DNA from 2 places in the Cohnella hongkongensis genome. Region 2 is predicted to be linked to the other one. Evidence: predicted binding sites of a transcription regulator. Region 2 holds the regulator's gene; the other holds the start of a gene.
The links. Region 2 encodes NrdR, which represses ribonucleotide reductase genes. Its sites were predicted from a motif close to AACACNATATATNGTGTT; they were not measured.
Positions count from the first base shown of each region.

Region 1: ACFO3S_RS00405 (adenosylcobalamin-dependent ribonucleoside-diphosphate reductase) is a predicted target of NrdR. The motif match lies at 2,886-2,903, and genes of this name have one in related genera.

Region 1 covers NZ_JBHSEP010000001.1:89,270-103,965, forward strand. Annotated here, with positions in the region: gene ACFO3S_RS00405 (adenosylcobalamin-dependent ribonucleoside-diphosphate reductase) at 218-2,791, opposite strand; gene ACFO3S_RS00410 (DEAD/DEAH box helicase) at 3,201-4,928, shown strand; gene ACFO3S_RS00415 (YqhG family protein) at 4,925-5,809, shown strand; gene ACFO3S_RS00420 (hypothetical protein) at 5,956-6,870, shown strand; gene ACFO3S_RS00425 (YqzE family protein) at 6,867-7,097, opposite strand; gene ACFO3S_RS00430 (N-acetylmuramoyl-L-alanine amidase) at 7,224-7,916, shown strand; gene ACFO3S_RS00435 (divergent polysaccharide deacetylase family protein) at 7,895-8,707, opposite strand; gene ACFO3S_RS00440 (WGxxGxxG family protein) at 8,813-9,280, opposite strand; gene ACFO3S_RS00445 (helix-turn-helix domain-containing protein) at 9,753-10,676, opposite strand; gene ACFO3S_RS00450 (phytanoyl-CoA dioxygenase family protein) at 10,853-11,644, shown strand; gene ACFO3S_RS00455 (response regulator transcription factor) at 11,733-12,545, opposite strand; gene ACFO3S_RS00460 (sensor histidine kinase) at 12,542-13,615, opposite strand; gene ACFO3S_RS00465 (hypothetical protein) at 13,791-14,228, opposite strand; gene ACFO3S_RS00470 (inositol monophosphatase family protein) at 14,354-14,696, opposite strand, start outside.
Region 2 covers NZ_JBHSEP010000001.1:301,495-316,190, reverse strand. Annotated here, with positions in the region: gene polA (DNA polymerase I) at 1-141, shown strand, start outside; gene mutM (DNA-formamidopyrimidine glycosylase) at 169-1,095, shown strand; gene ytaF (sporulation membrane protein YtaF) at 1,204-1,887, shown strand; gene coaE (dephospho-CoA kinase) at 1,934-2,530, shown strand; gene ACFO3S_RS01420 (lytic transglycosylase domain-containing protein) at 2,527-3,090, shown strand; gene ACFO3S_RS01415 (small, acid-soluble spore protein, alpha/beta type) at 3,173-3,388, opposite strand; gene nrdR (transcriptional regulator NrdR) at 3,499-3,960, shown strand; gene ACFO3S_RS01405 (cache domain-containing sensor histidine kinase) at 4,046-5,854, shown strand; gene ACFO3S_RS01400 (response regulator transcription factor) at 5,878-7,074, shown strand; gene ACFO3S_RS01395 (ABC transporter substrate-binding protein) at 7,227-8,507, shown strand; gene ACFO3S_RS01390 (carbohydrate ABC transporter permease) at 8,655-9,536, shown strand; gene ACFO3S_RS01385 (carbohydrate ABC transporter permease) at 9,533-10,348, shown strand; gene ACFO3S_RS01380 (N-acetylmannosamine-6-phosphate 2-epimerase) at 10,368-11,048, shown strand; gene ACFO3S_RS01375 (ROK family protein) at 11,054-11,965, shown strand; gene ACFO3S_RS01370 (alpha-L-fucosidase) at 12,240-13,736, shown strand; tRNA gene ACFO3S_RS01365 (tRNA-Ala) at 14,073-14,148, shown strand; gene ACFO3S_RS01360 (hypothetical protein) at 14,376-14,696, opposite strand, start outside.

The DNA.
Region 1 (14,696 bases), 210 kb from region 2:
CGATGTGGAGGGGTCCCTTCTTTCTAGGTGGTGACAAAAACGAGATTCTGCGTCTAGAGGACGCCGAAGGCGTTTTGGCTTGCTTACGAGCAGAGGAAGAGCTTAGGCAGCGAAAGGTCCCATATGCTCCGGTCTCGCGTGCCGCAGCAGCTCGACCGTGTCGAGACGCAAGCTTCCCGACGCGGCTGCTTCACCCGCCAGCGCGTCTCGTTTCGTCTTACGAACACTTGCTGTATCCGCAGTTGCCGCAGGTTTTGCAGCCTTCCACGTTCAGCAGCGACGCCGAGCCGCAGGAAGGGCACAGATCCTTCGACGTATATGCGGCTGTCGGCTTCTCGGCGGCGTAGCCGGCGGATGCGGACAGCGCTTCAGAAGCGGCCGCCTGCTCGTGCTCCGACGAGAGACCGGCGTGCGTCTCAAGCGCCTGGGCGACGGCGTCGGCGATCGATTCGACGCGATTCGGACCGAAGCCGACGGCGCCGGAGCCTCCGATGCCCTTCAGATGCTTCACGAGCAGCTGGATCTTGTCGCCGTGATCCCCGTAACGCAGGAACAGCGAGCAGACGCGGCCGAGCGCCTCCGCCATCGCGAATACGTCCGAGCCGGCCTTGCCGACGTTGAGGAAGATTTCCCCCGGCGTGCCGTCCATGTCGTTGACCGTAATGTAGGCCATGCCGAACGGCGTATTGAATTTGTAGGTTGCGCCGCGAAGAATTTTCGGACGGCTCTTGTACTGCTTGTCGAACGCCTGCCTTTGCTGCGGCGTGACGCTTGCGTTAAGAGCGGTATCCAGCGTCGCCGCCGGATTCGCTTCGGCCTCCGCAGCCGCAGCCGGAGCCGCTTCCGGCTTCTCCTCTTTCTTCTTCTCGTCCTTGGCGGTGCGCAGCACCTGCACGTCGCGGCTGCCGTCGCGGTAGATCGTAACGCCCTTGCAGCCCAGCTCGAACGCGAGCTCGTACAGCTCGGCCGTCTCTTCCACGGTAAAGTCCGACGGACAGTTGGCCGTCTTGGAGATCGAGCTGTCGACCCAACGCTGAATCGCGGCCTGCGCCCGGATATGGTCCTTGGCGGACAGATCCATCGCCGTCACGAACCACTCCGGCAGCTCCTCGCCCGGATGCGCATCCTGCCACTCCTGAGCGATCGGAACCAGCTGCTTGTCGAAGCCCAGCCGGCTTTGACGGTAAAATTCGAACGCGAAATACGGCTCAATGCCGGTGGACGTGCCGACCATCGTTCCGGTGGAGCCGGTCGGCGCCTGGGTGATGACCGTAACGTTGCGCATGCCGCGCTTCAGCACCGCTTCCCCGACTTCCGGATACGTGTCGACCATATTTTTCATAAATCCGCTCTGCAGAAATTTGTCCGCTTCGAACGCCGGGAACGACCCCTTCTCCGCAGCGATCTCCGTCGACGCCAAGTAAGCTTCGCGAGCGATAAAGCCGTACAGCTTATCCAGAAACTCCAGACTTTCCGGGCTTCCGTAACGGACTTCCAGACGGATCATCAGCTCGGCCAGCCCCATCGTGCCGAGTCCGACGCGGCGTTCGTTCTGCTGGTTTTTCTGATTCTCGGGAAAATGGTACGGCGTCTTGTCGATGACGTTGTCCAGGAAGCGCGTGGAGTACCGGACGACGCGGGACAGTTCGTCCCAGGCGACGTCATGCTTCTCCGAATCGTAAAACTTCGACAGATTGATGGCGGACAGATTGCAGACGCCCCATGCGGGCAAGCCTTGTTCCCCGCACGGATTCGTACAAATAATCGGATTAAAGTACCAGCTGTTGGACATCTGGTTGTAATATTCCATGAATACGACGCCGGGCTCCGCAGACTTCCAGGCGCTCTCGATGATGGTATTCCATACGTCGCGGGCCCGTACGGTGCGGTAATGTACGACGCTCTTGCCGCGCTTCTTCCACTTCTCCAGATCGCCGTCCCAGAGCACATCGTACTCGGGGTCCGCCGAATCCGGGAACACCAGCTCCCAATCCGAGTCCTCCTTGACCGCCTTCATGAACGCGTTGCTGACGCAGACGGAGAGATTGGCGTTGGTCACCTGCCCCATCGTCTGCTTAACGGTGATGAAATCCTCCACGTCGGGATGCCAGTCGTTGATCATCAGCATCAGCGCCCCCCGGCGGCTTCCTCCCTGCTCGATCAACCCGGTCGTGTAGCTGAACAGGCCGCCCCAGGAGACTGCCCCGCTGGAGGAGCCGTTCACGCCCTTAACGATCGACCGCCGCGGCCGAAGCGAGCTCAAGTTGATGCCGACGCCGCCTCCGCGCGCCATAATCTCGGTCATCTCCGACAGCGTCTGCATAATGCCGCCCCGGCTGTCGTGAGGAGACGGAATGACGTAGCAGTTGAACAGCGTCAGCTCCTCGCTCGCTCCCGCTCCGGCCGCGATCCGTCCGCCGGGAACGAGCTTCCAGTCGTCAAGCAGCCAGCGAAACTTCTCCGCCCAGTCCTTCTGCTTCTCCGGCGTTTCCTCGACCGAAGCCATCGCGTTCGCGAGCCTTGTCCACATTTCCTCCGGCGTTTTCTCGATCGTCAGCGTCAGCTTCTCGACGGTCGATTCCACGAGCTCTCCGTTCCTCAGCTTGACGGTCACGTTTTTCCCGTCGCGCGCCACGACTTCCCCGACGTCCTTGGTAGGGAACTTCGGATCGTCCTTCGTCAGCACGAGCACGACGTCTCCTGCCTTGGTCTCGTTCGTATTCGCATTTTTCCAGGCGTAGCGGTCCAGAAATATTTTCTCGCTCAGCCCTTCGAGGCGTTTCCCCTGCATCGTTGTCACTGCGATCACTCTCCCGGCAAGCATAATAGATAAGGCACAACGCATGCGCAATTAAGATGGAGACAACCGTTAACCATATGTAAATTGTACAATATATTGTGCGTAATCACCATTATACTCTCCTACATCTAGTATTTCTATAGACGAAAAGACCATAAATTTGAACTTGACGCCAATGCCCGACGCGCCCTGATTCCCCGGCTTCCCCTGACTCGACTTGACCGACCGCGGACGGCAGCGAATCTCTCAACGATCGCCTATCGCCGCCGCGCCAGCGGGCCGCAGCAGCGGGACGACTCCGCGCAGTCTCCTCGCCCCGAAGGAGCGAACGGGTTTGAATCGCGCCCGATTGCTCATACTAGAAAGTGGATACCCGCGAGATCGCCTAGGAGGACTGCAGATGAATATGTCTATTCCAACCGATGCCGCCCCCCGCAAGCTGCATCCGCTCGTGGAGATGCACGTCGACCGCGGCGCATTCGAGGACTTGGAGCAGCGGGTCGAACGCAACGGTCCCTGGGACGACTGGTCGCTGTACCAGCTCGCTCTGGAAGCCGAAGAGGCGAATCTCGTCACCGACTTCCACGCGCTGAGGTGCCTGTCGCTGCTGCCGCATTTCGAGCCGATGCCTCACCAGATCGACACCGCCCGACGCGTGCTGCACGAGATGAGAGGACGCGCCATTCTCGCCGACGAGGTCGGCCTCGGCAAGACGATCGAAGCCGGCTTGATTCTTAAGGAATACCTGATTCGCGGACTGGTGAAAAAAGCGCTCGTGCTTGTGCCCGCCTCCCTCGTGCTGCAGTGGGTGCGCGAGCTGAACGGCAAATTCGACATCCCGGCCGTCGCCCAGCGCAAGGCTTATTCTTGGGACAACGACATTGTCGTCGCCTCCATGGATACGGCCAAGCGCCCCCCTCACCGCGAGACGCTGCTCGACAGCGAATACGACCTGATTATCGTGGACGAAGCCCACAAGCTGAAGAACAAGCGGACAGGCAACTATCAATTCGTGAACGAGCTTCGCAAGAAATACTGTCTGCTGCTCACCGCCACGCCCGTTCAGAACGACCTGTCCGAGCTGTACAACCTGATCACCCTGCTGAAGCCCGGCCAGCTCGGCGGCGAAGGCGACTTCGCCGCGAACTTCGTAGCCGACCGGCGCGTGCCCAAGAACGAATCCAGGCTGCAGGAAGCGCTGGGCCAAGTGATGATCCGCAATCGCCGCAGCGACGGGGGCGTCGAATTTACGAAGCGGGTCGTGACGAACGTTCCGCTCCGCCTGTCTCCGGAAGAGATGGCGCTCTACGAAGGAGTGACCGAATATGTGCGCAGGCACGCCGCCTCGGAGAGCGGGGATATGGCCAGCATGCTGTCTCTCGTCACCCTTCAGCGCGAGGTCTGCTCCAGCCGGGACGCCGTGTTCCTCACGCTGATCAATCTGTTCAAGAAGACGGCCGAGGATTCTCCGCTGCGCGCCCGAATCTGGGAGCTCGTCGAGCTGATCAAGCGGATCAAATCGAATACGAAAGCCGAGAAGGCGATGGAGCTCGTCCGAAGCCTGAACGACAAGGCGATCATCTTTACAGAATACCGGGCGACCCAGGAATACTTGCTGAAGTTCTTTAAGGAGCACGATCTGGCCGCCGTGCCTTACCGCGGCGGAATGAACCGGGGCAAGAAAGATTGGATGATGGAGCTGTTCCGCAGGCGGGCGCAGGTGATGGTTGCCACCGAAGCCGGCGGAGAGGGCATTAATCTGCAATTCTGCCATCACGTCATCAACTTCGACCTGCCCTGGAACCCGATGCGAGTCGAGCAGCGGATCGGGCGGGTGCACCGGCTCGGGCAGACGGAGGATGTGCAGATCTTTAATCTGTGCACGCTTGGAACGATCGAGGAGCATATCGTTCGTCTTCTGCACGAGAAGATTAACATGTTCGAGCTTGTCATCGGAGAGCTGGACGAGATTATTCAGCAGTTCGAGCAGGAAGACTCGCTGGAGCGCCGGCTCGCCCGGCTGGTGCTGGAGACGGAGGACGGCGAAGAGCTGCGAAAAAAAATCGACGGGCTCGGGGACACGCTGCTCGAGACGAAAAAACGGAGACAATTGGAGAACGCGACATGAATTCGAAACAGGTTCACCGCTTCGTCGTCTCCTATCTGGAGTCGAAAAACTGCCATTTTATCGAGAAAACCCCTGTCGGGGTTACGGTCAAGCTGTCCCCGGACGCGGACCGGGCGCTGTCGAACAGGCCTTATTACTGGAGCTTCGTCGACCGAACCGGAACCCCTCCGGAGACGATGACCTACCGGTGGTCGTTCGAGAATCCGGCGATGTCCGATCGGATGAACGCCTCTCCGGTATCCTACGTCATGACCGAATCCGGAAGGGTCATTCAGGAAGACGTCTACTTCGGATCGCGGCGGCTTCACCAGCTATTCGGCATCGTCCAGCAGTCCGGGCGCTGCGTCACGCTGTTCGAGGAGCCCCCTCGCGGCCGTCTCGGCCCGCTCGCGTCGCAGCCTTATACCGCATGGCTGGGCGCGAACTTCAAAGTCGGCTACGAATGCGACATGAAGCGCGAAGAATTGTACTCGTGGGGCATATCGCTCGCAACGGGCGTGATCGATGAGAAGTTCATGGACAAGCTGAAGGACCGGAGGCTGACGCCCAAGCTTCCGGCCAACGTCCATCTGCTGAAGAACGGTCTCTCCTTAAAAAAAGGAATGGTCCAGCTGGAGTCGGCGCTCGAACGAAGACTCCGCGCCGCCGATTTCTCCTGGGCCGCAGAGGCCGAAGCGCGCAGGCAGGACGAGCTGGAGCGAATTCGGCAATATTATGTTCCGATGCTGGAGCAGATGAACCATCCGGACCAGCGGGAGCAGAAGGATGCGATGACCGCCAGATTCAAGCAGCGGGAGGACGAGATCGATTGGCAGTACAGACCGCGCGTTAGCGTTTCCGTTCTCAATTGCGGCATATTCCACCTGCCGGGCATCGATTAAGCGACGAAACGCCGCCAATCGGCAAAAATAGAACCCTCCTGACCGGCGCAGGCTGACACGTTCCAACACCTTCGGCGGCGCCGGTCGGATACAATGAAGTCGACAAGCGCCGCCCAACCTGATTCCAATGAACAGCAGGTGATCAAATGATGTATCGAACAAGCCGTGCCGCCAGCCGCAGAAGGACAAGCCTACGGCTGGCGGCCACCGTCGCCATTGCGGCACTGGTGTGGTCGAGCGCGGCTCTGTCCCCATCGGCGGCGGAGACCGCAGCAGGACCGTCGGACGAGCCGCCCTCCAAGCTGGAGCGCCAGGTCGAGAGCTGGGTCACGTCTCTGTCCGAGCAGACGCCGTTCCGCGACTGGCTCACCGCCGATTCTCAAATCTCGGCGCTCGGACCCGGAACGCATAGCTGGCTGGTCCTGTTTACGAAGGAAGGGCGCGATATCGGCTACATGGTGGTGCATGCCGTCATCGACGGCTCGTTCCGGCTGGGCGAGTACGGAACGGGCCCCTATTCTCTCTACTCTGCCGACCGGCTCCATCGCTCGCTGATCGACAGCGGCCTCGCCTCGGACGGGGAGCTTGGCCGCTTGACCGCCGTCAGGCACTACGTCCACCCGTTCGCCGCCGCATGGGAAGTAGCTGTCGGGGGGCATACTTATTGGCTGGACGCCAAGACGGCGGAGCAGCTTCCCGTCAACGGTCCGCAATGGCGCTCCTTGTTCGGGAAAAGCAGTCCCGGCGCTGGAATCGCCGAAGCCTCCGCGCCGGAGACGCTTCGGCTGAACGAGACGTTCGATCCCTACGACAAGCTGCCATGGCTCGTCAAAGAGGCGCCCTTCCCCGCGAAAGACGCCCGAAAGCTGCAGAAGCGTCTCGATGAAGGAAAGCCTCTGCGTTATGTAACGGAGCCGTTCGGGGACGCGATGCTGTATGCGGCTCCGGTGATCGGCTACCTGCGCTGGTCGAGCGGTCGTGTCGACATCGCCCTGGACATGGCGGGAACGCGCTTCATCCCGCTTGATTTGTTGCTGCCCGACGGCCTTTTTTATCGCTAATTCGCGGAAGAATTCGCAGAACGCGCCGCCTCCTGGCGCGTTTTGTTTTTTCTCAGCGCCCGGCTTCCCCACCATATCCGAAGTCCGATCGGCGCAACGCCGAACCACTTGGTCAGCCAAGGCTCCTTGATCTTCCCTGCCGGCTTCTCCGGCTTCTCTTCCTTCGGACGGTCCATATAGCTGACGACCCGCTCCGTCACGTACTTCAGATATTCTGATCCATCCATACGTCCTCGCCTCCTTGCTACTAGCATGCCCGTTTCGGAAAGCGTCCAACCGTCTTGCATGGCCAACGGCAATTTGTGTCACGCTATAGAGCGGAGCTTCGCAATGAGAAACGGAGGAGAACAAATTTGCGATTAAGCCTTAGTCTGTTCATCATTGCCGGCAGCTTGTGGCTCGCGGGCGCAAACTCGTCCGCGGCCGAAGCCTACGAGCCGCCTAGCGTCAAACGAGCGCTTCCGACCGCCGACGTGCTCATCGATGCCGGGCACGGCGGCATCGACGGCGGAACCCACTGGAACGGCGTTCTCGAGAAGGATATCAACCTGGACATCTCAAGGAAGCTGTACCTGCTTCTTCGCGCCAAAGGATTGAAGGTTATCCTCAACCGCACCGGGGATTACGCGCTTAGCGACGACAATCGCTGGCATCTGACGCGCTCGCGCCACCGGCGCGATCTCTCTCAGAGGCGGGGGCTGTCCGACGAGATCGGCGCGAATCTGTTCGTGAGCATTCATGTGAACTGGTCGCCGAAAGGGAAGAAAAGAGGGCCTCTCGTCATTCATCAGCCGGAAGGTCGCAGCGCGATGCTGGCCAAATTCATCCAGGACAGCCTGAACAACCAGCAAAACAGATTCAGGCTGCCGCAGGTGGCGAACCAGTATTACTTGCTGAATCGCGTTCAGGTGCCGAGCGTCATCGTCGAGACGGCCTTTCTGAGCGACCCGGGGGATCGGGCGATGCTGACCTCGATTCCCGGACAGAACCGCATTGCCGCAGCGATCGCCAACGGGATTATCGCCTATCGATTGTGCAGCCCTTGAGCGGCGAAAGGCTCGGGAAGCGGCAGAAGACGGGTGATCGGCACAAATGCCGCCTTCCCCTTCAGTTCGGGTATGGCGGCTCGAAGCGCGTCCGAAGTCGACAGGCCGGACGGTCCGACATGACCGATGACGATGCAGCTTTCATTGGCAGCCAGCCGCTTCTTCACTTCCGCAATCTGCTTCATTACATGATGCCGCGTATAGACGTCGTCGAGGAATACGTCATTATGGAGAGTCGTAATCCCAACCTCCTTCGCCACCGCCGGAACGACGGTTCGATAGGAAGTCCGGCTGTCGAGAAAAATCAGTCCTTTTTCCTTGCACACTTGAAGGACGATTCTCATGACCCGTTTGTCGGCCGTGGCCTTCGACCCCATATGGTTGTTCATCCCGACCGCATACGGCACGTCCGCGATCGCCGCCTCTACCCGTCGGCGAATTTCTTCATCGGTCAAGTCCGTCGTAATCGCGCCGGGACCGAGCCAGCTTCGCTGCCCCTTGACCGGCTCCATCGGCAGGTGCACGATGACGTCGTGTCCGAGACGGTGGGCCGCTTCCGCATCCTTCTTCGTCGTCGGCAGGAAGGGCATGACCGCGACCGTCAAAGGAATCGGCAAGTTCAGCATCTGCTCCGTGCCCTTCATCCCGTTGCCGAAATCGTCGATCACGACGGCGATCTGGCGCTGCAGAGCCGGTGACTGCACGGATTCCGGCGCTTTCGCAGTTAACGTTCCGGCCGGGAAAAATGCAAAGCATCCGCAGATCACGGCACAGAGAACGAATCTCCTCATGTTTCCTTCGCTCCTTATTACCGGCGTCATGGGCCGATCTATGACAATGATCCCCGCCAGGCTTGCGGGCAGCCTGCGGGGATCGTCCAACAGTCCTCGTATCGGTTACCGGGCGTCTTCGCGATTCCGGCTGCGCATGCCGGCCAATCCGAACAGGCCGAGCAGACCGAGCCATCCCCAGCTGAATCCCGTTCTGGCCGGCGTCGTGTCCATTCTTCTGACCGTGTTGTCGTTCGCGCGGGCTCTCACGTTCGTCGTGTTGTTCGTATTGTTGTTGAGCGGACGATAAGTGTTCATTCGGTTCGTATCGTACGCGCCGTACGTTCCGTTCGTGCCGTTCATGCCGAAGGTGCCATTCGTATTATAACCGCCATAAGTTCCGTCAGTGGTGCGATCCAGCGGCATGCTATCCGTTCTGCCCGCATTCGGATAGTACGTTCTCGCCGGTACCGACGCGCCGTTTAACGTTCTGCTGTCTCCGGCTGTGCCCGTGCCCGCGGTCGTATGCTCCGCAAATGCGGGACTTACGCTCGCCAACGCGATACACGTACCCAGAGCCAAACTAGCCGCCATCTTGTTCAAACCTAAACCCCTCCTTAGACAATTTGAATGCCCTAATAAGGTGTCCGAGGCCGGTCAAAATATGCGATGAGGATCGGCGGCACGCCAGCCATAAGCAGGAAATCCTTCGCCGCAGGGGCGGCATAACGCCCAGCCGGAAGCATCCCGCATGTGCTGGAGCCTGTTTTTGCCAACATGGGTAAATGTACGGACCGTAATCTTCTCCCTACATAAGCTACATACGTGACAACTGTCATAATCAAACCGCAAGGTGGTGATAGATATGGGATATCCTGTTGCAGGTGATGTATGCGGTCCTAAAGGCGGAGTGGCGGGAGCCGCGGCTTTCGCACTTGTGCTCTTCGTCCTCTTGGTAATCATCTTGCGCGCCGGCTGGTGCTAACGGACGACAACGAGCTTCCCCGCCGTTCCGGAACCGTCTCGACGCGCGAGTCGGGACGGCGGGCTTTGTCTCCGTCTGCCATTATTCGGACTTGGAGGCGAGCCAGCGCAAGGAATCCGCATAGCGCTTCGGAGACAGGCCTTCGGCTTTCTTAAACAGCTTGCTGAAGTAATACAGATCTCCGATGCCGACCTTCTCGGCGATTTCTTCGATCGTATGGCGGTTCTCCCTGAGCAGCCGCTTGGCCTCTCCGATCCGGATTCCCGTCAAGTATTGGGAGACGGAAACTCCGGCCGCTTGTTTGAACAGCGTTCCGAAATATTTCGGGGACAGGTTCGCTCTTGCCGCCAGCTTCTTCAGATCGATCGGCTTCGCATAGCTTTCCTTCATATACTGGATGGCGTCGAGCATCAGGTCCGCATGGGAGTGGCTGATCCGAATCCCGTCCTCCGTCGTCAATTCCCCGTGGATCAGCCCGATCAGCTTGAGCATGGACGCCTTCAGCCAAATCTGCGCGTCGGATCGCGTCTCCTCGAAATGGCGGCACAGCTCCCTGAACGCATCGAAAAAATCGTGAACCCGCGCCGGCTTGATCCGCTCCGGAATGTCCATATCGACCAGCTCCGCATCGGGCCGGGCATGAAGCCAGCTCGAATCCGGCGTTTCCTCCGATTTCCTCCCCAAATAAACCGCATAAGGCGAAAATTCAGCCGCTTCCCCGAGAAACACGTAATCGAAATGCACGGCGAAGCAATGCATCGGCTCATTCGCCGAGACTTGCATCTCGTTCGTCCGGCGCGGACGAATGTAAAGCAGATCGCCGGGCTCCATCCGGTGAATTCGGTCTTCAATGCGAAGCGTGCCCGTTCCCTTCACGACATAAATAAATTCGTGGTCGTAGATGAACCGCTCCGAATTCAGCGCTCCCGCCGGTATGACGATCTCGTGCACGAAACGGACGTACGGCGAGATCGTTTTGTAATCGACTCGCGTAGACAAAGCCAACTCGGCTCCCTCCTTTCGACCCATGCCGTTTTTTACAAGTATATCACTTCCCAAGTTGCGTTTTATAAGGAAAGCTTAGTTTCGACTTTTTTACAAAAAAAGCGGAAGTCTCTCCATCCCCGTCTGTCTCCGGCGATTGTATGATGAAGGCATACTACCGCGAGGAGGAACAACGAATGACGACAACGCCAATAACGCAGGACCATATTGATTTTTACCGGGAAAACGGATTTGTCAAAGTCGACGATATGCTGACGGGGGAAGAGCTGGAGCTGCTGAGAACTTGCCTGGAGGAAGCCATGCAGATGCCAAGCGACCGCTCCGTGCAGACAGACAAGCAGGGAGGACTGTATTACCGCGTACTGAATCAGAAGGTCAACACCTGGAGAGATCATGCCCTGATGGGCAAATTCAGCTTCCACGAGAGATTCGCCCAATCCGCTCTGCAGCTGACGGGCGCCGATCGGATTCGGCTGTTCCATGATCATGGCCTCTGGAAGATGCCGCAGGACTCCAAGCCGACGCCGTGGCACCAGGATACGCCATACTGGCCGATCAACGAAGCGGAGCAGGGCATGATGTCCATCTGGATCGCGCTGGACGACGTCGACGAGCGGAACGGCTGCATGGCCTTCATTCCGAAGTCGCACAAGCTGGGCAAGCTGCACGGCATCGATTTCCTGGATCCGCAAAACATTTTCGACTACGTCGAAGGCGGACAGCTGGACGACCGCAAGCCCGTCGTCGTGCCGCTGAAGGCGGGAAGCTGCACGTTCCATAACGGCCTGACCTTCCACTACGCCCATGCCAACGAGACCGATCGGCCGCGCCGGGCGCTGGCGATCATCTACATGCCAGACGACATTACGTTCAGCGGCGCGTCTCATCCGATCACGAACGGATTAAATCTGGAGAAGGGCGACGTCCTCAAGGGGCCTCTGTTTCCGCTGCTTGCCGGTCGCGAGTAGAATCCGATAAAAGCGGAAGAGCCCGAATCATCTTTGCCGTACTTGCGGCAGAGATTCGAGCTCTTCCGCCGTCGCAATGCCCGGCGGACTAGCGGCTTGCTCCCGGCGGGGTCCCTTCGGCTTCCGGAAGATAATATTGGCGGAACTCCGTAGGGGTCAGACCGATCTGCTTTTTGAACAGCGTACTGAAGTAACGGGAGTCGGGATATCCGACCTTGTCGGCGATCTCGTACACTTTGTTCCGTTCGTCCATTAGCAGCTCAGCCGCTTTCTTAATCCGGTAATTGGTGCAATATTCGAGAAACGTATAGGACGTTTTGCTCTTAAACAGCTTGCTTAGATAGCTTTCGCTAATATGCAGATGGTCCGCAATGTTCTTCAGGGAAAAATTTCTCTCCACGTTCGCTTCGATATAGGCGATCGCCTCCGACAAGTACCGGTCGTTCGGCTTGGCGCCGTACGCCAGCTTCCCGTGCAGCCCGATGTGATCCGCCGAACGTTCTCGAAGCGCCAGATCGTATTCCCGCTTTCTGCAGACCGCCTCGACCGTCTTCGTCAGCACGGCGTCCAGCTCTTCGTCGTCGATCGGCTTCAGAATGAAGCCTTGCGCGCCCAGATCGACGGCCGCCTTGGCATATTTGAAATCGCTGAAGCCGGTAATCAGAATGAACTCCGTATCGCTCGTCTCCCGACTCCTTCTCATCATCTCGATTCCGTCCAAGCCCGGCATTCGGATATCGGTAATGACAATATCGGGCCGAAGCTTGTCGATCAGCCTGACCCCCTCCAGCCCGTCTCCGACTTCGCCGATGACCTCGCAGCCGTAGTCTTGCCACGGCGTCGTCATGACCAGACCTTTGCGCAGCAGATGCTCGTCCTCGATAACGATAATTTTGATCATGCCGTCTCCTCCTTCGGCCGGTAAGGAATCCGCAGCGCTACCCGCGTGCCGACGCCGGATTCGCTTTCAATGTCGAGCCCGTAGGCTTCCCCGTAATAGAGGCGAATCCGATTATGCACGTTGCTGATTCCGATGCCGCCTTGATGCGTCCAGCCGCGAATGGCCGCCAGCGTCTCTTCGTTCATCCCGATCCCGTTGTCCTTGATCTCCACTTCAAGCTCGTCTCCGCGCCTCCTGCAGACGATGCTCAAATCCACGTTGCCAATCTGATTCTCGAAGCCGTGAACGACAGCGTTCTCGACGAGGGGATGGAGGAGCAGGCGGGGGATCTCGGCGTCCATAGCGTCGTCGTCGATGCCTACGTTCACATGCAGCCGGTCCGCGAAACGAATGCGCTGGATGTACAGATAATGCTTGATCAGCTCCATCTCCGAGCCCAGCGTCGTCACCTCGTCTTCCACGTGAATCATGCCTCTAAGCAGCCGAGCGAGCTGTACGACGATGCCGCTGATTTCTTTCGTCCGGTTCATCTTCGCGTTCCATTTGATCAGATCGAGCGTGTTGTAGATAAAATGGGGATTAAGCTGCGCCTGCAGCGCCTTCATCTCCGCGACGCGAAGCCGCCGCTGCTCGTCCTTGGCGCTGGCGATCAAATCTTTGATCTGCGTCGCCATCGCATTAAAGCCGCTGGCCACGATACCGAACTCGTCGACGCGCCGGGAGTCGATCCGAACCGACAAATCTCCCATCGAGATGCGCTTCATCGCGTGCGCGAGCTCGAAGATCGGTCTGGACACATATTTCGAGAGCTTATAAGCGCACCAGAGGCAGATGACGAGACTAATCGCCGCTGCCGCGGCGAATAAACCTTGAATATAGCCCATGCTTTGCTCTACGATCGCGTCGGGAGAATAGCCGAATACGGACAACCCCATCTTCTCCGAGACTTCGAACTGCAGCAGATTCCCGGTGCCGATCCCTTCGAGGTTCCGCTCCAGCGTTCCTTCCCGTTCAGGCTGCTTCGTATGAATGACCGTGTAAGCATGCTTGTCCAGCACGACGAAATCCATAGCGAAGGGCGCATCGTAAGCGCTTACGATATCGGCAATCAGCGAGCGCGGGAAATCGACGATCAGATAGCCCAGCAGCTCGCCGGAGGCCGAATGCAGCGTTTGTACGAGACTAAGCACAACCTTGTTTCCCGTCTCGCTCTCGTAAGCGTGCGGATAGACGCGAATCTCGCCTTCACTCTCGTGAGCGGTGCGGAAGATGCCCCATCCGCGATACTTGACAGGGTTGTAGATCGACGGCAGCTCCCGAGTGGAATAGTGGACGCTGCCGTCGGCACGGATCAAATATAAGGCCGCTTTGTTTTTCTTGCCTGCCAGCAGCAGATGCACGCTGTTCGACATTTTTCTTCAGCTCGGCATTCCCCCGAAGCAGCGCCTGGCGCACCTCCGGCAGCTCGCCGATCGTGCTCATCATGCCGCTGTACTCCTCCGAGAGTGCATCGAACCTCTCGGCGGCTCCGGCTACCTTGTCGTGGAGCTGTTGTCGATACTGGTCGAGAAAGAAGCGTTTCGAGAAGCCGTACGTCATCGAGCCAATGATGAGCAGCGGGATGACGCCGACCAGGATGAAAAATATAAGCAATTTGTTATAGAAGCTTACCGAGTTCCGCATGCGGATGTCTCCTTCGGCGATTCAGAGCTGTCGGTTGCGCGTGAACGTCCGCTTTCTTCTAATGAGAATAACGTATATTCAAGAAACCGCGCAACCGCCAACGAATGGCAGTCTCCGAGGAGAGCCTACCCGGCCGATCGGACCAGCGCTCTCAGTTCCTCGTGAACGAGACCGTTCGTCGCGATCAAATCGATGCGAGCCATCGCGCTCTGAATCGGCTTGCCCTCCCAATCCGTCGCCCGGCCTCCGGCCTCCTCCAGCAAGATCAGCCCGGCCGCCACATCCCAGACGTTCAGGTCGAGTTCGAAATAACCGTCAATCCGACCTGCCGCCACGTAGGCCAAATCCAGAGAAGCCGGACCCTTGCGCTTCAGATCCTGGCAGGCCGAGAATACTTTCTCCGCCGCCCGGAACATCGTCGGCGCGGAAACCTTCCTGTCGTAAGGAAATCCGAACCCGAAGATGCAG
Region 2 (14,696 bases):
GAATTGGTGTTCGAGGTGCCGGAGGATGAATTGGATACGATGAAAGCCCTCGTACCGGAGACGATGAAGAACGCGCTGAAGCTGGACGTTCCGCTGCTGGCGGAAGTCAGCGTCGGCTCCAACTGGTACGAGGCGAAGTAATCGTCAGCAGGAAAAGAGGGAAGAGAAATGCCGGAATTACCCGAAGTAGAGACGGTGCGCCGCACCTTGAACCAATTGATCAACGGCAAGACGATCGAACGCGTGACCGTTAGTCTGCCACGTATTCTGCAGAAGCCGGACGACCCGCAGCTGTTCGCCGCCATGCTGGAAGGAAGAACGTTCCAGTCGGTGGAGCGGAGAGGGAAATTTCTGCGGCTTGTCCTGGACGGGCTGGTGCTGGTGTCCCATCTTCGGATGGAAGGCCGCTACGGCTTGTACCGAGCAGACGAACCGGTCGAGCTTCATACGCATGTGCGGTTTCGTTTTACGGACGGACAAGAGCTGCGTTACAAGGACGTGCGACAATTCGGGACGATGCACCTGTTTGCGTCCGGGGAAGAATGGACCGCCGCTCCGCTGAATAAACTGGGACTAGAGCCGCTGGACGAGGGCTTCACGCCGGACGCGTTCAAGCGGGCTCTCGCAAGGCGGACGACGAAGATTAAGCCGCTGCTGCTCAATCAGGAGGTCGTCGTCGGCTTGGGCAACATCTACGTGGACGAGGCGCTGCATGCGGCGGGCATACATCCGGAGACCCCCGCAGGCGAGCTGAAGCCGAAGGAGCAGGAGAAGCTTCACGGCGCGATCGTAGCGACGCTCTCGGCCGCTGTGGAGGCCGGGGGCTCCTCGATCAAATCGTTCGTTAACGGGCAAGGAGAGATGGGGCTGTTTCAGTTCGGCTTGCGCGCGTACGGAAGAACGGGCGAGCCGTGTCCTGCGTGCGGCAGTCCGATCGAGAAGTCGGTCGTGGGCGGCCGGGGCACACACGTATGTCCGACCTGTCAGAAGCCGCCTCGCGGTTCGGGAAGAGCGAAAGCGAGGCCGATGGCTGACGCCGGAACGCGGCGGGCGTCTCATGCCGTAAAGCGAAGACTGGACGGAGACAGCCGGTAGCGACGGATGAATCGGGGCATTGTCACGATAGCCTGCATAGGATGGAAAGTACCCGGTTTCGATTTCGAAAGCGCGGGATCGCATCCATGCAGGGGGAAATCCGTTATGATGGCACCTGTCGCAACGCTTCTCTTGTTGTCTTTCGCGGTTAGTCTGGACGGCTTCGGCGTCGGCGTTACCTACGGCGTCAGGAAAATTAAAATACCCGTAACCTCCGTGGCGATTATTTCGATCTGTTCCGGTCTGATCCTGCTGCTCTCGATGATGGTCGGCGTCGCGATGGCGCGATGGATACCGCCTCACGGCGCTTCGGCCGTCGGAGCGGTCATTCTGATCGGCATCGGCTTGTGGGCGCTGATTCAGTTCGTTCGCAGCGGCGAACGCGATTCGCGGGACGCCGTCGCCAGAGGGAGAGCGGGAACGGAAATACCGGATCAGGCTGCGGACGCTCCCGTTCTTAAGCTGGAGCTGAAAATATTCGGATTCATCATCCAAATTTTGCGTACGCCTTCGGCGGCCGATATGGACCGGTCGGGGACGATCAGCGCCGGCGAGGCGTTCCTGCTGGGAACGGCGTTGTCGCTGGACGCTTTCGGAGCCGGAATCGGCGCAGCTCTGGTCGGATTTCCTCCGATGCTTACGGCGCTTCTGATCGCGGCGTCCAGCGGGCTGTTTCTCTGGTTCGGCACCCGATTCGGCCTGTGGGCTTCCCGCTGGCGCTGGGTGAAGCAGCTGTCGATGCTGCCCGGCATCATTCTGATCGCGATGGGGATATTCAAATTGTTTGCGTAGAGGACGGCGAGCTCCTCCGGAGAACGTCCTCTAGGAAGAGGGACTTATGAATATAGGATTAACGGGGGGCATCGCCACCGGCAAAAGCACGGTCGCCAAGCTGCTGACGGAGCGGGGCGCGATATTGATCGATCTGGACCGGATCGCCCGGGAAGTCGTGGAGCCCGGGCAACCGGCTTTGCATGCCATCGCGGAGCGGTTCGGACAAGCTGTGCTGCAGCCGGACGGCTCCCTCGACCGCAAGAAGCTCGGGGCCATCGTATTCTCGGACCGGGCAGAGCGCAAAGCGCTAGAAGCGATTACGCACCCGGCGATCCGCGCCGTCATGAAGGAACGGATGGCCCGCTATGAGCGGGACGATCCGGCCAGGCTGGTCGTCGTCGACGTTCCGCTCCTGTACGAATCGAAGCTGGAGAGCCATTTCGAACAGGTGATGCTCGTCTATGCGCCTCGAGAGACGCAGCTGCTGCGTCTCATCCGGCGCGACGGGCTAACCCGGGAGGAGGCCGATCAGCGGCTCTCCGCCCAAATGGACATCGAGGAGAAGAAACGGCTCGCGGACATCGTTATCGATAACGGCGGGACGCCGGAGGAGACGGAGAAGCAGGTTAATCGTTACTGGCGGGAAAAGGGGTTCGGATGAAGAAAAGACGCAAACGCTTTATTCTTTTCCTGGTCCTGATCGTGCTCGCCGCTCTGTTTATACGGTCGGACTGGCTCGGCAAATGGATTTATCCGATATCTTACCAGGATGAGATCAAGATAAACGCGAAACATTACGAGCTGGATCCGCTTCTGATCGCGGCGATCATTCGCGTCGAGTCGAACTACAGGCTGACGGCCGTATCCCGAAAGGGAGCGATGGGCATTATGCAGATTATGCCGGACACGGCGGAATGGATTCTGAAGCAGGGAGACTTCGGCGATATTACCGTCAAGGACGCGGGAACGCAGGCGAATGCCGGCATCGCCCTGGGCTCGTGGTATGTGAAGGAGCTGCAGCGCCAATTCGGCGGCGATCTGGTTAAATCGCTGGCCGCGTACAATGCGGGACCCGGCAAGGTCCGATCCTGGCTCGAACAGGGCGTATGGGACGGCGGGGAACAAACGATTAGCGATATTCCTTATGGAGAGACTAGACATTACGTCCAGCGTGTGTTGTATTATTATAAGAAGTATCAGGACATATACGAGACGTTATAATCTGAAAAGGAAGCCCTGAAGCGTTTCTTTCGCTTCAAAGCTTCCCGATAATGGAGTGCTTCAGTCGATAACCGTCGTCGGATTAACGGCCTGCCAGCTGTTGCTCGGCGATCTGCACGAGACGGCGGGTAATGTGACCCCCGATGGAACCGTTGTCCTTCGTCGTCATGTTACCTTGGTAACCGTCTTGCGGGATGGCAATGCCAAGCTCCTGGGCCGCTTCATATTTCAGTTGATTCAGGCCTTGATTCGCTTGGGGAACGAGCAGCTGGTTGCTGTTGTTGTTTTGTCCGGCCATGTGTGTTCACCTCCTTGCGGTTGGTAACTGTATTATGTGCTTTATTCTACCGTTCATGTAAGGGAAGGCTTGGAAAATCTAACGGATTCGAAGGAGGCGAGATCGACGACATGAAATGCCCTTATTGCGATTACAGCGGAACGAAGGTGCTGGACTCCCGTCCGGCCAACGACAACAAATCGATTCGCCGCCGGCGGGAGTGCGAGAAGTGCAGCCGTCGGTTCACGACTTTCGAGACGGTCGAGGAAACGCCGCTGATGGTCATCAAGAAGGACGGGAGCCGCGAGGAATTCAGCCGGGATAAGGTGCTGCGCGGCTTGCTGAGAGCTTGCGAGAAACGGCCGGTCTCCGTCGGCCAGCTCGAGGTCATCGTCTCCGACGTGGAGCGGGAGATTCGGAATACCGCCACGGCCGAGGTCGAGAGCCGAATCATCGGCGAGCTTCTGATGGAGCATATTTATCCGGTCGATGAGGTCGCCTACGTTCGCTTCGCATCCGTTTACCGCCAATTCAAGGATATTAACATGTTCCTGAAAGAGCTGAACACGTTGATGAGTAAGCACGGGATTTGAAATCGCTGCCGAATTTATTCGGCAGTTTTTTTTGTTGTATAATACAACGTACATCTTCATGAAAGACAAGCGAGGCGATGCAACATTGTTCAGACGTTGGCATGATGTTTCTTTTCAGAGCAAGCTGCTGCTGATTTTTTTTCTGCTCGGGCTTATCCCTTCCGTCTCGATCGGTACGATCGCGTACTTTAAGTCGGTGAATACGCTGGAGGAGCGGCTGACTACGGATTTGGACGTCATTACCAGACAATTGAACGCCGCCATTGAACGGGTAGTCGAGGACGTCGACCGCTTCAGCATTTTTCCTTATTTTACGCCGGAAATCTTTCGCATATTGAATCAGCCGTACGTCCCTCGCGAGCAATGGGGGTATCAGGAGATCGATACGGAGCAGAAATTCGCCGAACTGCTGGCGACTTACCCGTCCATCTTCTCCACGATCGAGGGGTTGATTTTCTACAGCGCGAGCGGAAATACTTACGGTTACCGAGTAAGCAACCGTTCGTCGATCAACGAGCGCGTCAGTCCGGAGAAGGAAGAGTGGTATCAGGAGGCCATCCGCAGCAATGGCGGCGTCGTCATTTCCAGCCTGAGGACGGAGACCCAGTTCAACAGCGCTCCCTTCCCTACGATTACGGCGGCCAGAATGCTCGTTGACGAGGATTTTCGCCCGGCCGGGGTCATGGTCATCGATATTCGTCCGGAGTTTATCGATAAAATCGTACGTTCGGTTCGGTTGGAAAATATGCACGTCATCGTGACCGACAAGGACGGACAGCTGATTTATTCGAGCAGTCCCGTCGGTGCGGACCAACTGTCGGCGCTGCGCGGCGTCAAAGCCGAGGAGGACAGGCTGAGCCGGGGATGGCTGACGCTGGAGGCGGCCGGCACGGAGCTGGAGAAGAGCGGCGTGTGGGCGCACAGCTCCTATCTCGGCTGGACCAGCTATGTGCTGGTCGAACGCAATGAGCTGCTCAAGGAAGCGAACGAGATTAGAGATTTCACGGTTACTCTTGTCGTCATTCTCGTCATTCTGGCGAGTCTGGTATCCATTCTGCTCGCGCGCAGGCTGTCCAAGCCGATTCGCGGCCTGATTCGCTCGATGCGGCTCGTGGAGCGGGGGCTGTTCGCGGCGCCGAACGTCACGACGGGCCGCGATGAGATCGGCCAGTTGTACATCAGCTATGTCCGCATGGTCGGCAGGCTCGACAAGCTGGTCCATTCGATCGAGGTGAAGGAGGAGCAGAAGCGGGAGGCGGAGCTGAACGCGCTGCGGGCGCGGATTACGCCTCATTTTCTCTACAACACGATTCATTCCATCCGAATGCTGGCGGAGCTGCAGCAGGCGGATCGGATCGCCAGGCTGCTCAAGTCGTTGAACAAGCTTTTGCATGCCAATATGAAGCTGGATCGGGACAAAGTCACTTTGGAGGCGGAAACCGATTTTCTAAGAAATTACGTCAGGCTGATGGAGCTGCGATATGCCAATCGCTTTAAGGTGAATTGGCGGATAGAGGTCGGCGCGTTCAAGGCGCTTGTACCGCCGATGATTTTGCAGCCGCTTGTGGAGAACGCGATTTTTCACGGTTCCAAGGGCAAGGATGTCGTGCTGAACATTGAGGTCGGCGCCGAGTGCGACAAAGCGAAGCGCCAATTGCTTCTGTGGGTAATCGACGACGGCCGGGGCGTGGAGCCGGACAAGCTGGACGGAATGAACGGCGAAGCTGCGGAGAACGCCGAGGGAGAGCAGAGCATCGGACTGTACAATGTGCGCGACCGGATTCGTTTCCGCTATGGCGCTTCCTACGGGGTCAAGGTGAGAAGCGAAATCGGCCAGGGGACGCAAGTCTATATCAATCTGCCTTATGAGGAAGAGCATGAAGAGCAACGATGACCACGCGAAAGGGAGAGACGCGGATGTGGAATTTGCTTGTTGTGGAGGATGAGACGATCGTGCGGATCGGTCTTCGCAATATGATGGATTGGGAGTCGTTCGGGATCCGTTGGAAGGCCGAAGCCTCGAGCGGAGAAGAAGCTCTGCGGATTATCGAGGAGGAACAAATTCATATCGTCATTACCGATATCCGGATGCCGGTGATGGACGGGCTGGAGCTGGCCAAGGCGATCAAGCTCAAGGACGAGAGCGTTCAGGTCATCTTCTTCAGCAGCTTTGACGATTTCTCTTACGTGCAGGAGGCGGTGCGGATCGGAGTCGTCGATTACTTGCACAAGCCGACGATGGAGGAGGAGGAAATTGCCGATACGCTGAGGAAGGCGGTTCACAATCTCGAAGAGCTGGAGCCGGCGGAGCGCGCAAATCCGGAAGCCGGGCGGGCGCAGCTTCTGCGTACGCTGCTGGAGGCTTCTCCGCTGCCCGACGCTTGGGAGTCCGCTTGGCAGGCTGCCGATCTGGGCATGCTGGAATCGGGGTTTCGCATCGTTTTATTTCGTACGGTCGGCGAGTCGGAGGGCGAGGCCAAGTTCAGCCGCACCAAACTTATGTCCGTCCGGTATTTCATTGAAGAATATGTAGCCCATGAACGGGGCGGAATTGTGCTGGACAGGCCGGACAACGAGCTGGTCTGGTTCGCGCCCGAGCCGCTGGCGGACGGCGGAAGCGAGCCAATGGTCGAGGCGTACGTGTGCCGGATGGAGGATGCGCTGCTGAAGCTGCTCAACGTGCCGATCGCTTACGGCTACAGCTCGGTCTGCCATCGGGGAGACGAGGTGGCCCGAGCCTATGCGGAGGCGGCAGCAAGCTATCCGGTGCAATCCGGCAAGATCGGCGGCATCGTCAGGCTGGCCATGGATTATGTCGACGCCCACCTGTTGGAGGAAATCTCGCTGGCCAAAACTGCGGAGTCCGTTCATGTCAGCGCCGGTCACCTCAGCCGGCTGTTCGTGAAGGAGGTCGGGGAGAGCTTCGGAGAATACGTCACTTCCAAGAAAATTCAATACGCCAAACGGCTGCTCAGGGAAACGAACCGCAAAGTGTACGAAATCGCCGCCGAGATCGGATACACGAATCCTCACTATTTCAGCAAGCTGTTCAGAGACATGGTCGGCGTCACGCCTTTGGAGTATCGCAATCAGCGAGAGCATATAAACAAATGAAATCGCATCAAATTGCGTTTTTCTCGGAATTCGGACGGCTGCAGCCTGCAAAATGTTAGATTAATGTTTGAAATCGCAGGTTATTGTGGTAGTTTGCCTGACATGAAGCGTATACAATTAACCTGAAAATACTCATGTTGGGGAGGCCGACTATGAAAAAGAGAAAGTTAGCACCGCTTGTAGCGCTCGGGTTAAGCTTGATGATGCTGCTCGCCGCTTGCGGAAACAGCGCTTCCAATTCGGGCGGATCGTCTGCGCCGGCAGCAAGCGGAGATGCGTCGCAGAAGGAGCCCGTCACTTTGAAGCTGACGACCTGGAATCCGATCAGCCAGACGGTCATTGACAAGTTTAAGGAGGAGTATCCTTACATCACGGTCGAACACGACAAAGTTTACGATCAATTTCGTGAAATTATGCGCACGCGTATCGCGTCCAAAGCTGACATGGATCTGATTTGGCTGTTCCCGAACCAAGTCGTCGAGTTTTCCAGAGTCGGCGCGCTGATGGACATTACCGGAAGCCCGTGGCTGGACAATTATCTCGAAGCGGCGGTGAAGCTGGGAACGGTAGACGGCAAGACGTATGGCGTTCCTTATAACAGCCAGCCGATCATCATGTTCTACAACAAGACGCTGTTCGACAAGCTGGGCCTGTCCATTCCGAAAAACTGGGAGGAATTGATGGCGGCGAGCGAAGCGATCAAGGCGGACGGAACGGCTCCGATCGTCATCGGAAGCAAGGATGCTTGGGCAACCCAATTCCTGACGACCTCGCAGTTCGGGTTGTATCAGCAGAACAACCCCGAAGTCTTCAAGCAATTGGAGAGCGGCGAGAAAAAATGGACCGACCCGGAGTTCGCCGGACTGTTCGACGGGATGATTGAAATGGTTCAGAAGGGCTACGTGCTGGAAAACTCGGTCGGTCTGAGCTACGACCAGGTCGCCCAAGTGTTCAAAGATGGCAAAGCGGCGATGTGGCCGATGGGCGAGTGGGGGTTCAGCGAGAACTTCGACGAAAGCTTCTCCAACTTCGAACTGGGCGCCTTTATTCTTCCGGTCAACCGCGGCGACGAGCCGCTCGTGACGAACCTCGTATCCGACAACCTGTTCGTCGGCGTATCGTGGAGCAAGCATCAGGAAGAGATCAAGCTGTTCATGGAATTCATCGCCCGGCCGGAAATCGCGCAGATTTGGTCCAGCGAGGCGAAGCAGGCCGTTACCGTCAAAGGCGGCTCGTCGCCGACCTATAACAAGCTGGCCGAGCTGCTGCAGCCTCAGATCGAAGCGAATGCGGCGCAGATTTTCCCGAGCTTGACGACTTCGATGGAACCGGTGCTGTTCCCGATGCTGCAGCGTATTTTGCTCGGGCAGGATGTCGATACGTCCGAGCTGCTGAGCACCCTGCAAGCAACGCAGGATAGAGACGTCAAGTAAGCCCGCAAGGCGAGCGGCTATCCGAATCTAACAAAAGAATAAGCGGAAGCGGACATCCTGTCTTTCGCTTATTCTTTTCGCTTGTGCCGAATCTCACGACCGTCCTTGGGGGCGGCGGAACGGATCACTTGCCGAAGGGGGCGCGATATGAAAATCTTCAATTTCAGAACGTATTTGTATTTCATCGCTCCGGCGCTGCTGCTGTATTTGCTCTTCTTCGCCGGTCCGATTTTCAGCGGCCTGTATTACGGTTTTACAGATTGGAACGGTTTTTCCTTCCAGGCCAATTGGGTCGGGCTGGACAATTTCCGCGATGTATTTCGCGACCCGCTGCTCGTCACGGCGCTGAAAAATATGGCGATTCTGTCCGTGGTCGTCATTGTGCTGCAGCACAGCGCTTCGATTCTGCTTGCGGTATTGCTGGATTTGAAGCTTAAAGGCGTCGTATGGATGCGCGCCATAATCTTTTTCCCGGTCATTCTGAATACGGTTGTGATCGGTTACGTCTGGAGCTACATGTATGCGCCGATGATCGGCTTTATCCCCAGGTTTCTGGATACGATCGGCTTGCATTCGTTGGCGGCGCTCGACTGGATGGGCGACCCCAAGCTGGCGATTTACGGGATTGCTCTCGTCATGGTGTGGCAGTATACCGGCTATTCGATGATGATCTACCTGGCCGGCCTGCAGTCTATTCCCGCCGAAATCTATGAGTCCGCGAGCATTGACGGCGCAGGGCCTTGGCATAAATTCCGCAAGGTGACGCTTCCGTTGCTGCTCCCTTCGATCATTGTCAATACGGTGCTGTCGGTTATCGGCTGCATGAAAATGTTCGAGCATGTGTTCATTATGACGCAGGGCGGACCGGCGAATTCGACGCAGACGTTCGGAATCATGATCTACCAGTTCGCGTTCAAGACGTCGCAGATGGGCTACGGCACGGCGATGGCGATGATTCTGTCCGTCATGATTATCGTTGTCACCTTCATTCAGATGCGCCTGCTGGGCAGATTGGAGGCCAGATATTGAAAACGAAGCAGAAAGTGTCGGCGTACGCCGTTCTTGCGGTTGCTCTGATCATCGTGCTCGTACCGATGGCGGTGCTGTTCTCCGTATCGCTGCAGACGAGTACGTCGGTCAACCCGCTCAGCTTCCCCGCCGATCCGCAGTGGCAAAATTACGGCGAAGCGTTCCGCACGGGCAACTTGCTGAAGTATTTCGGCAACAGCGCCTTCGTTCTGGCGATGACGACCGTGGCGGCGATCGGCGTATCGGTGTTGGCCGCTTATGGTTTGCATCACGGCAAACGGTTCAAGTCCGATGCGATGTCCAGCTTTTTTCTGATGGGGCTGATTTTGCCGGCTTTCTCGGGGACGATCCCGGCGTTTCTCGTCCTGAGGGAGCTGAATCTGCTCAATACGCATCTGGGGCTTTCGTTGATCCAGATCGCTTCGGGACTGGCGCTGCCGATCTTCCTGTATGTGAACTTCTTCAAGACGGTTCCTTCCGAGATCGAAGAGGCGGCATGGATCGACGGCTGCGGGCCGTTCCGGATTTTCATGCAGGTCGTATTTCCGTTAACGCTGCCGATTACGGCGACTTGCGTCATTGTGGTGGCCATCAATTCGTGGAACGATTTCTTTAATCCGCTTGTCTATTTGTCTTCGCCGGAGATGCGCACGCTCCCGATCGGCTTGATGGCGTTCAAGAGCCAATACAATACGAATTGGCCGCAGATGTTTGCGGGGGCGGCGCTGGTGGCGCTGCCGATTATTACGCTCTATTTGTTCGTGCAGCAGTTCATTATTAAGGGTCTGGTCGGCGGAGCGGTCAAAGGCTGACGACAGAGGGAGGAGAGCTATGAATTCGAAGTTGATCGGGCGGGGACTCGTCGTGTCCTGCCAGGCGCTGGAGCATGAGCCGCTTCACGGCAGCCACCATATGGTGGCGATGGCCAGAGCGGCCCGCCAATCGGGCGCGATCGGTATTCGCGCGAACGGTACGGCGGACATTCGGGCTATTAAGACGGAAATCGGGCTGCCGGTCATCGGACTGGTGAAACGCGAGACGGCCGGCTTCGAGGTGTATATTACGCCGACGGTGGAGGCGGCCCTGGAAGTTCACCGCGCGGGCGCGGATATTGTGGCGATCGACGGAACGAGCCGTCCGCGGCCGGACGGCCTGCCGCTGGCCGACGTGCTGAAGCGGCTGAAGCAGGCGGGAGTGCGGGTCATGGCGGACATCTCGACTTACGAGGAAGGGCTGCGGGCCGCCGACTGGGGAGCCGACTACGTCTCGACCACCCTGTGCGGGTATACGCGCGAAACGCAAGAAACGGAGCTGCCGAACCTGGATCTGGTCGGCCGGCTGGCCGACGCGCTGACCGTTCCGGTCGTGGCCGAGGGCGGGATCTACGAGCCGTCGCAGGCGGTTGAAGCTTTGCGGCGGGGCGCGGCTTTCGTCGTTGTCGGTTCGGCGATTACCCGTCCGCAATGGATAACGGAACGCTATACGTCGGCAATCCGGACGTATGGGGCATAAGGCGTATGAGCGGTTGCTGGATCGGTCTTGACGTCGGCGGAACGGGCATTAAAGGCGCAATCGTCGATGAAAAAGGCGGTGTGCTGGTGCAGGAAAAGGTCGGGACGTCGGCCGCGGACGGGGCGGAGGCGATCTTCGGACAGCTGGTTCGGGTCGCCGGCAAGCTGAGGGACAGCGGGCTGAACGTCTCGGGCATCGGGATCGGCTCGGCCGGGCGCATCGATCGCGCAACGGGAACGGTGCGGTATGCGACGGACAATTTGCCGGGCTGGACGGGCATGAGATTGGCCGAGAGAATCGGCGACGCCTTCGGCCTGCCGGTGTACGTGGACAATGACGCCAATGCGGCGGCGGCGGGAGAGGGCTGGATCGGCGCGGCGGCCGGACTGCGCGATTATGCGCTCATTACGCTCGGCACGGGCGTAGGCGGGGCTCTCGTATGCGGGGGCCGCGTGTTGTCCGGCCGCAGCGGGGCTGCCGGAGAGATCGGGCACGCTTGCCTGTATCCCGGAGGCCTGCCCTGCAGCTGCGGAGGAACCGGCTGCGTGGAGCAATATGTATCGGGCACGGCATTGAACCGCATCGCTCGCGGCGTGTCGCCATCTTGGGACAGCTACAGGCTGCTGCAGGCGTTCGAAGAGGGACGCGAGGAGGCGCGCGAGGCTATGGAAGGGTTTTTCCGCGATTTGAGCCTGACGATTCGCGCCGTTCAGATGTTCATGGATCCCGAAGCGGTCGTGATCGGCGGCGGGCTGGCGGATGCGAGCGCCGTCTGGTGGGAGGCGTTCCAGCAGCGCTGGGAGGCGGAGCAGCCGTACCCGATGCCGGTTTGCCCGGCTGCGCTCGGCAATCGGGCCGGGGTGATCGGAGCGGCCAGAATCGCCATGGTCGGAGGATTCGACGACGGAAAACCATAAGCGGTCCGAAAGACGCTGCTCGAGGTCATTGCGACTGCGGTGGACGCTGCGATGGTGGCCGAGAGAGGGGGCGCGGCCCGCATCGAGCGGATCGCGGGGAGTGAGGCCCGTCGTCTTCATAGGGGCTCGGCGGTAAGAAAGGACGGCCATCCGTAGATGCCGGCAGACCCCGACCGCGTATGTCGGTTCGCGCCGTCCCGGAGCGGCTGGAACAGTTGGAGCAGTTGGAGCGCAGCCGCGCCTAATCTATGACGATAAATCGGAGGGAACCCGAATGACACTGCATCAATTGCGCATGGACAAGAAAGCGGAAATCCGCCATACGATTCAAGCCGGGCCGTTCGCGGCAGATTGGGATTCGTTGAAAAACTACAAGGTTCCCCGGTGGTACGCCGACGCGAAATTCGGCATTTTTATCCATTGGGGCGTTTACGCCGTACCCGCATTTCAGACGGAATGGTATGCCCGCAAAATGTACATCGAGGGCAGCGAGGAATACGAGCATCACCGGAAAACGTACGGCCCTCAGGAGAATTTCGGGTACAAGGATTTCATACCGCAGTTTACGGCTGAGAAGTTCGATGCGGAGCAATGGGCTTCCCTGTTCAAGCGCGCGGGAGCGAGCTTTGTCGTGCCGGTCGCCGAGCATCACGACGGCTTCGCCATGTACGACAATCCCTTCTCGGAGTGGAATGCCGCCCGAATGGGGCCGAAGCGGGACATCATCGGCGAACTGGCGGCCGCTGTGCGCCGTCATTATATGACGTTCGGCGTATCGAGCCACCGGGCCGAAAACTGGTGGTACTTCAACGGCGGAAGGCAAATTCCTTCCGACGTCCAGGATCCGAAATATGCGGACTTGTACGGCCCGGCGCAACCCTGCTACGGCGATCTGGATTATCCGCTGCCGATCGTCCAGCCGAACGAGGAATTTCTGGACGACTGGCTCGTTCGCACCTGCGATCTGATCGACCGTTACGGGCCGCAGTTGCTCTACTTCGACTGGTGGATCGAGCAGCCGGCGTTCAAGCCTTATTTGCAGAAGCTGGCGGCCCATTACTACAATCGCGCGGCGCAGTGGGACCGCGGCGTCGTCGTCAACTACAAGTTCGACGCTTTCGAGCAAGGAACGGCGGTATACGATGTGGAGCGCGGGCAATTGGAGGGCATTCACCCAGAGGTATGGCAGACCTGTACGTCCGTCGGCGAGACGGCCTGGTGTCACATTGCCGATCACAAGTACAAAACGTCGACGACGCTGATCGGCGATCTCGTCGATGTCGTAAGCAAAAACGGCACGCTGCTGCTTAATATCGGCCCCCGAGCGGACGGTACGATTCCGGAAGAGGAGCAGGCGCTTCTGCTGGAGATCGGGGAGTGGCTGTCCGTGAACGGCGAGGCGATCTACGGAACCCGGCCCTGGAAGGTCTACGGGGAAGGCCCGACCCGCATCGTCAAGGGGATGTTCAACGATACGAAGCGCCAGCCTTACGGCGCCGAGGATATCCGTTTTACGACCCGCGGCAGCCATCTGTACGCGACGGTGCTGGGCTGGCCGGAGGACGGCCGGGCGCGTATCCGGACGCTGTCGAGCAGCTCCGCCGAGTATGCGTCCGATATTCAGGCGGTGGAGCTGCTGGGCTGGAAGGACAAGCTTCAGTGGGAGCGCACGGAGGAGGGACTGATCGTCCGGCTTCCGGAGGCCTGGTCGGATCGCCCGGCGTTTTCGCTGAAAGTGATTTCGGAGCCGGACCGCAATCCGAACAAGTAAGAGGGACGGGATTCGGCGCATGCCATGTTCAGGCGTATGTCTCTTCGTTCGCCGCTGCCAGGGAGCGCGGCTCGGAGGGCCATGCGTCTGCTTTTCCCGCTCTTTCCGGCGGCGCTGAGTGACATTATTACAGCACAACGACATTTTTTCAGAAATCCGTTGACATTCCCTTCCTCGCTGTGGTAAACTCATTTTTGTCGCGAAATGATACGGGCCCTCGGCGCAGGCGAGAATGCACCGTCAGCGAAGTTATACAATTGCTTCATCGAGACCATATGGGGAATTAGCTCAGCTGGGAGAGCGCATCGCTGGCAGCGAAGAGGTCAAATTGAATACGGGGTCTTAGCTCAGCTGGGAGAGCGTCTCGCTGGCAGCGAGAAGGTCAGGGGTTCGATCCCCCTAGACTCCACCATAACGCCGGTAAAACCCTTATGTAGCAAGGGTTTTTCTTTTTTTACTCAATGTTTTCCCCCGTTATCTGAGCCTCTTTCGAATCGTTTAATTAAAACAAATTCTTATCCCCTGAACAGATTTTTAGCTGTGGTCACACTTTTGGTCACAGTAGCTATTTTTTTGAACATTTAAACATGATATTCGAGGGAGTCACCAGATGATTAAATGGCTCCTCTTTATCAATTTTCATACCAGTTCAAGTGAATTTAGTACCTGAAATACTTCCTGAGGGTACTCTAACTCAACAAACCTATCTGCCGTTACCCATAATCTAATAATACCAAGTTTATCTAACGCAAGTGATACCTCATCTAGCCTACTTCTGATTCTTGGAATATCTGGATTTGCGATCATTAATAACGTATTTCCAGAAGAGTGCTCATACTGCTTTAAGACATAAAGAATTTGATCACCTAGATGAGATTTAATCTGTCCATAGCCAAATACATATTTGTCTTGATTATTTGCCATCATTCCCTTTGATTCAACAATGATGGAATACCCATT